DNA from 2 places in the Mesorhizobium sp. C264A genome. Region 2 is predicted to be linked to the other one. Evidence: riboswitches for the same ligand, from Rfam matches in the RefSeq annotation. Region 2 holds a riboswitch; the other holds the start of a gene.

Region 1 (3,202 bases), on a different contig from region 2:
TGCCGTTGGTGACCAAGCTGCCCGGCAATGTCGAGGTCAAGCGCGGGGCAAAGCTGCGACTGACCGCGGATGCCGGGGACCTGCACATCTTCGACGCCGATGGGCACTCCTTCTCGCTCAAGCCGGTGGAAGTGAAGGCGGCTTGAGATAGCTGCGTCGTACAGGCATGAAAAAGAGCGGCGGGCCAGGCCCGCCGCTCTTTTTTTAAGCTTCGGCTGTTAGTTGTTGCCGAACCGATCCCTGTCGCTGCTCTGAGGAACGAACTTCTGTTGGTCGTTCGACGAGTTCAGCAGCTTGTAGACCGCCGAGTTGGTGCCGGTCGACGAAGTGCGGGTGGTGTCGACGGCAGCGGCCGGCTGGTTGGCGCCATTGGAGCCATAATTGTCGCTGCCGGCAAAGGCAGCGCTCGAAATAGCCAGAACGGCTGCGGTGGCAAGAACGATCTTCTTCATTTTAGTCTCCTGAATTTTTCTGATGCCGCCAGCTGCAGCGGATAAGCCCGCCACGTGCTGGAAACCGGCTTTTAGCGGCCGAAAAGGTTACGGTCGGCACCGTGGGCAGGCGCCTGCTCGGCTGGAGCCGACTTCTCAACCGAAGCCGTATGGCCACTATCGGTCGACGTAATCGCAGGCTGGTTGGCGCCGTCCGAACCGTAGTTGTCGCTGCCGGCGAAAGCGCTGCCGGAGATGGCCAAAACGGCGGCGGCAGCAAGGATGATCTTTTTCATTTCAATACTCCTGAATTTTTTGGGATCCCGAGAGCGACGGGTTAGCCGCCCTTCTTTGGTCGGGATCAGCGATTGCCGTAGAGGTCGCGGTCGGCGCCCTGAACGACAGGCTGCTTGTCAGCGTGCGCCGGCTTCTGAATGGAAGCCGTATACGAGCTGTCGACCGAGACGGCTGGCTGGTTCGCACCATTGGAACCGTAATTGTCGCTACCGGCGAAGGCGCTGCCGGTGATCGCCAAAACGGCTGCGGCAGTGAGGATGATCTTTTTCATTTTTAGTACTCCAGTTTGTCTGTCCGTCTAGCGGCGTGTCTTGGGAGGAATTCGCGTCGTTCGGACAGCCCCGATGTGGGAAAGCCATAGGCTGGTTTCCAATCACGAAGTTGTTCCGTGTGGACCACGGTCCTGCACCTTGAAATTGTGCCAGGAAGTTCCTCTATGGTCATTTATCGCATTGTTTTCAGTTGCTTATGTCGAACCGAGTGGTTCGCTCCGGTGTCGGTTTCCGGGCCGTCGTTCACACCGTCCTGCACGCATTGTCAACAGAAACGAACCGTTCGGTTCGATTAGAGATTGCTAATAGTAACTTTTCGATACCGTTGAGCCCTTTTTGCCCCCGATCGGAACTGGATCCGCAGCGATTCGAAACGGCGATGATAGCGCCGCAAGACAGGATCTCAGCCCTTCGGTGGTCGGCGGGGCGTATGCCGCGCGTGTCGCGCCGCATGGATATGATGTCGCTTTCATGCCGACGTCGCGATCGCTGCCGTGATTAGATGATCGCATCTCAGGTGCCGCTTCGTGACGACGCAGCGGAGAATTGGGAAGCCGGTCAGAATCCGGCGCTGCCCCCGCAACGGTGGTGGAGTTGAAGTCGCAACGGGAGACCACTGGGCAGCAGCCTGGGAAGGTGTCGCGATGGTCCGCAAGGACAACTCCAGAGCCCGGAAACCAGCCCGAGATGCATAGACTCGACTGATCGCGGTGGGCGGTCAAGAGGTGGATAGTGCATGTCCGGCGCCGCGCCGGCCTGCGTCCGATCCTTCCTCCATCACCACCAAGTTCAGTCCTTAAACCACGAGGACAGAACTATGGATACGCGCAACGACATGCTGAGGCTCCTGAACGGCCGCAAGCAAGGCTTTTCGCTGGAACAGCCCTTCTACACCGACCCGGACTATTTCAAGCTCGACATGGAGCTTATCTGGTATCGCGACTGGCTGTTCATCGGCCATGATTGCGAACTGCCGAAGCCCGGCAGCTATATCACCGTGCAGATCGGCGATTATCCGGTGGTGCTGGTCCGCGACCAGAAGGGCAACATCAACGCCTTTCACAATTCCTGCCGCCATCGCGGCAGCCGTGTCTGCAACACTGAGAAGGGCATGGCGGCAAAGCTTGTCTGCCCCTATCACCAGTGGACCTACGAGCTTGACGGCCGGCTGCTGTTTGCCCGCCAGATGGCCGACGGTTTCCACAAGAGCCAGTTCGGCCTGAAGCCCGTCGCCTGCGAGAGCGTCGGCGGCTACATCTTCATCTGCCTGGCGAAAGAACCTGCCGACTTTGCGCCGATGCGCGCCATGATAGAGCCCTACCTCAAGCCGCACCGGCTGAATGAAGCCAAGGTCGCCTTCGAGAGCACCATCATCGAGAAGGGCAACTGGAAGCTGGTCTGGGAAAACAACCGCGAATGCTATCACTGCGCCGGCAATCATCCGGAGCTGTGCAAGACATTCCCCGAAGCGCCGACGGTGACCGGCGTGCAGGGCGCCGACAGTGACCCGGAGATGCTCGCGCACTGGGCGAAATGCGAGGCGGCGGGCCTGCCGAGCAAGTTCCGCATCGATCCGGCCGGGCAATACCGCGCCACCCGCGCGCCGCTGCTGCGCGATGCCGTCAGCTACACGATGTCGGGAAAGCGCGCGGTGACGAAGAACCTGTCCGACACTGTTGCCGCCGACCGCATCGGCACCTTGATGCACTACCACTATCCGACGACCTGGAACCACATCCTGATCGACCATGCGGTCACCTTCCGGGTGCTGCCGATCAGCGCCACCGAAACCGCGGTGACGACCAAGTGGCTGGTGCACAAGGATGCGGTCGAGGGGGTCGACTACAACCTTGAGGAGCTCACCCATGTCTGGACCGAGACCAACGACCAGGACCGCCGCATCGTCGAGGAAAACGCCTTCGGCATCCTGTCTCCGGCCTATGAGCCCGGCCCCTACTCGGAGCTGCACGAGGGCGGCGTGATCCAGTTCGTCGAATGGTACGCGGCCTTCATCGGCCCGCGCCTTGCCGAAGGCGGCCGGCCGGCGCTACGCAGCGTCGCGTGAGCTGGAGCAGGCGAAGAGGGACCAGAGGATGAATGCGATGACGGATCTTGGGCTCTATCGCCATCTCGACCAGATGGCGCCGTGGAACGATAGGCTGCAGGTGCTGGAAGTGATCGGCGTCAGCGACGAGGCGCCCG
Region 2 (3,202 bases):
GTTGAGCCGGCCGGCGGCATCGCGGAACCGGCGTGCCAGCGCATTGTCGGGCACGATGCCTTGTCCGACTTCGTTGGAGACCACGAACCACGGTCCGCGCGGCCGCGAAAGCACATCGGCCAGCCGCCGGCACTCCCCCTCTAGATCATGATCGGCCAGCATATGATTGGTCAGCCACAGCGTCAGGCAGTCGACAAGCACCGGCTGGTTGTCCGGCAGCGCCTCAAGTGCACCGGCAAGATCAAGCGGGGCGTCGATGGTCGCCCACCCCTCGCCGCGGCGCGAGCGGTGCTGCGCGATGCGCTCGCGCATTTCGCCGTCATAGGCTTGCGCGGTGGCGATATAAGCCCATGGCGGCGGCAACGCCGTCGCCAAACTTTCGGCATGCACGCTCTTGCCGGAGCGCGCACCGCCGATGATGAAGGTCAAACTGCGATCAGGCAAAGCTGTCGCGCAGGCTGGTCGCGGTGCCGGTGAAGCGCGCGCGCACTATGCCGACAACTGCGCCGAGCACCACCCAGAACACCAGATTGGTCAGCGTCACCGCCACCACGAACTGATGATGCAGGCCCTCCGGGATCGGCGTTACAAAACTGTCAGGCTGCGGCGCGCCGACAATATGCGGGGCGACGATCAGGACGACGGCGAGCACGGTCAGGGGCGCCGACGTGCGGAAGGTGATAAGGGCAAGACCGATCGCCGTTGCCATCACCGTTGCCCACCACCAGATCTGGCGCTGCATGAGATCGGCCGCCGGCATTGCCGGCAGTTCCGGCGGTAGGCCGAGTCCCGGCGCCAGCGTGAACACGGCAAAGCCGGCCAGACCCCAGAACACGCCCTGGCGCCAGCTGCCGATGCCGCCGGCGAACTCGGAAACCGCCACCAGGACCAGCGCGAAGCCGATGCCGGTGACGATATTGGCGACGACACTGAAGGCGAAGCGCTCGAAGCCGTCGGCCGGCGCCCAGCCTTCGTCCTCCGCCGGCGCGGCTGCTTCAGCCGGGGCTGCGCTGCTCACGGCATTTTCCGCCGGCGCGGCGGTGCTCATGGCATTGGTGTCCGCAGCGTTGGCGGCGGGCGCCGCGGCATGCTCATGCTCATGGCCACCAGCCCTTTCGTAGACCTCCGCCTTGAGGATCAGCGGCACGGTGGCGTAGGCCTGCATGCAGGCGAGAGCGACACCGGCCACGAGCCCTGCGATCGCCGCGATGAACACGACGTTGCGAAACAGGTTCATGATGTCAGATCCTCGTCAGTGGCAGGGAAACGCCATCGAATGGCGATAGTCGTGCGCCGCATTGTGGACCGCATCGATGTGCGAGAAACCGACAACGCCGACGACGAAAATGCCCAGAAACGCGCTAAGCACGAGCTGCATGAAGCGCGACTGCGAGGAGACGGAAGCGCCGAGGGAGACGGAAGCGGTATTCATATCTTGTCCTTTCGCCCTCCACCCGAGGGCATCGAAGTCAGTTCCCTGTCGCCGGCAGGTCTCCTGGCTCGCGGATCAGCGCCCTTCCCCACCTTCCCGAAGAAAAAATCCTCAGTGGCTTGGAGAGGACTACCGCACACAGTTGCGGGGGCAGCCACGGCATTGGGCCAACAAGTCAGCCCTCACCGCATTCCCTCTTGGTCCCTAACGGAACCGACGACATGCATGACTATAGGCTGAAACGGCCGCATCCGGCAAACCAAATTCCGCCGGCCAACAGCGCGAATGCGCCATGCGGCGTTACGGGTTCAACGCGGTGATCCGCTCGGCAACCAGCCGCTGCAGCCGCCACAGATGGCGATCGTGAATGCCGCGCTCTTCAAGGTTTTTCACCGTATTGTAGAGATAGTCGGCGCCCGATCCCCAGTGCCCGCAGGACGTGGCCAGCCTTTCGACGACCTTGCCCTCGTCGAGCGGCCCTGAATAGGTCAGGCCGTTGCGGTTGATGACGAAGGCCAATGCCCTGAGCGGTCCGGCCTCGCTTGCAAGCTTCAGCATGCGCGGCCGGTAGCTTGTCGGCTTCAGCGTGACTTCGCGCCGGAAAAGCCGGCCCAACTGCTCGCGCCGGTTATTGTCGGTCAGCCGAAAGGCGACGCCCTTGCATTGTCCGCCACGGTCCAGCGCCATCATCAGGCCGGGGCTGTCCTTGGTGCCGCGCCAGCGCGTCATGTTCATGCAAAAGGACCGATGCCAGCCGCGCGCCAGCGCAACGCGGTCCTCGACATAATCTATTTCCGGTTTCCAGATCAGCGATCCATAGCCGAACAGCCATAGCGGTTCGCTGTCCGGGAGTTCGACCTGCAATTCATCCAGCAGCGCGTCATAGTCGGCTTCATCGAGATGCATCGCGTCCGGATCCGGCCCGGGGTCCCTGATCTCGCGCCAGCAGCGCGCGACCAGCTCCGGCGTAAGCGACATCTGTCGTGCGGCCACTTCCGAATCCCCCCAATTTCCGAATGTCCCGTGTCCACGACATGATTATGCGCCGCGCCTGCAACCGGCAATGCGGCACTCTGATTGACAAACGATTTGCCGGGGTGTCGGCTGACGCTTCATAGGAAGCCAGCCATGCATCCCAGCCCGAGCGAGCGCGACCCCTATAACGGCCTGAGCCGGGCCGAACCGACGCTACCGTCGTCGGCCTATTGGGATAGCGAGGCTTACCAGCGCGATCTCGACGCCATCTGGCACAAAAGCTGGCTGCTCGTCTGCCGCGAGGCCGACCTCGCCCAGCCGCTGGCGTTCAGGACATTCCGCGTCGGCACGCAGGAAATCGTCATTCTGCGGGACGAGACCGGCGAACTGCGCGCCTTCCACAACACTTGCCGGCATCGCGGCTCGCAGCTTTGCCAGAAAAGCGAGGGCCGGCTGAAAGCGCGGCTCATCACGTGCCCCTACCACGCTTGGTCCTACTCGCTGCGCGGCGATCTCGTGCGCGTTCCCTCGAAATCGCTGCCAGATGGTTTCGACAAGGCCGATCATCCGCTCTACCGGGTGGCGCTGTCGGTGTGGCGCGGTTTTGTCATTGTGAACCTTCAGCAGGCTGCGGCCGGCTCCGCCGGGACCTCCTTCGATCCCGCATCCGGCGACCTCGCCAACTGGCCGCTGGAAACGCTGGTATCAGGCCATGTCCTGCGCAAGGTGATGAACTGCAACTGGAAGATCTTCTGGGAGAACTTCAACGAGTGCCTGCATTGCCCGGGCGTCCAC

What was found. A riboswitch is a leader RNA that binds a small molecule or an ion and turns the genes downstream of it on or off. The one in region 2 is predicted to bind cobalamin.
Region 1: another riboswitch for cobalamin. It lies ahead of NKL04_RS22935 (aromatic ring-hydroxylating oxygenase subunit alpha); the one in region 2 lies ahead of NKL04_RS04850 (CbtB domain-containing protein).

What each region holds. Positions count from the first base shown of each region.
Region 1 is NZ_JAMYVY010000002.1:818,121-821,322, reverse strand. Features, by position in the region: gene NKL04_RS22955 (ABC transporter ATP-binding protein) at 1-146, shown strand, start outside; gene NKL04_RS22950 (DUF680 domain-containing protein) at 219-452, opposite strand; gene NKL04_RS22945 (DUF680 domain-containing protein) at 524-727, opposite strand; gene NKL04_RS22940 (DUF680 domain-containing protein) at 793-999, opposite strand; cobalamin riboswitch at 1,499-1,700, shown strand; gene NKL04_RS22935 (aromatic ring-hydroxylating oxygenase subunit alpha) at 1,818-3,065, shown strand; gene NKL04_RS22930 (FAD-binding oxidoreductase) at 3,103-3,202, shown strand, end outside.
Region 2 is NZ_JAMYVY010000001.1:997,708-1,000,909, reverse strand. Features, by position in the region: gene cobU (bifunctional adenosylcobinamide kinase/adenosylcobinamide-phosphate guanylyltransferase) at 1-444, opposite strand, end outside; gene NKL04_RS04855 (CbtA family protein) at 437-1,237, opposite strand; gene NKL04_RS04850 (CbtB domain-containing protein) at 1,253-1,432, opposite strand; cobalamin riboswitch at 1,469-1,665, opposite strand; gene NKL04_RS04845 (gamma-glutamylcyclotransferase) at 1,733-2,425, opposite strand; partial or broken gene NKL04_RS04840 (aromatic ring-hydroxylating oxygenase subunit alpha) at 2,561-3,202, shown strand, end outside.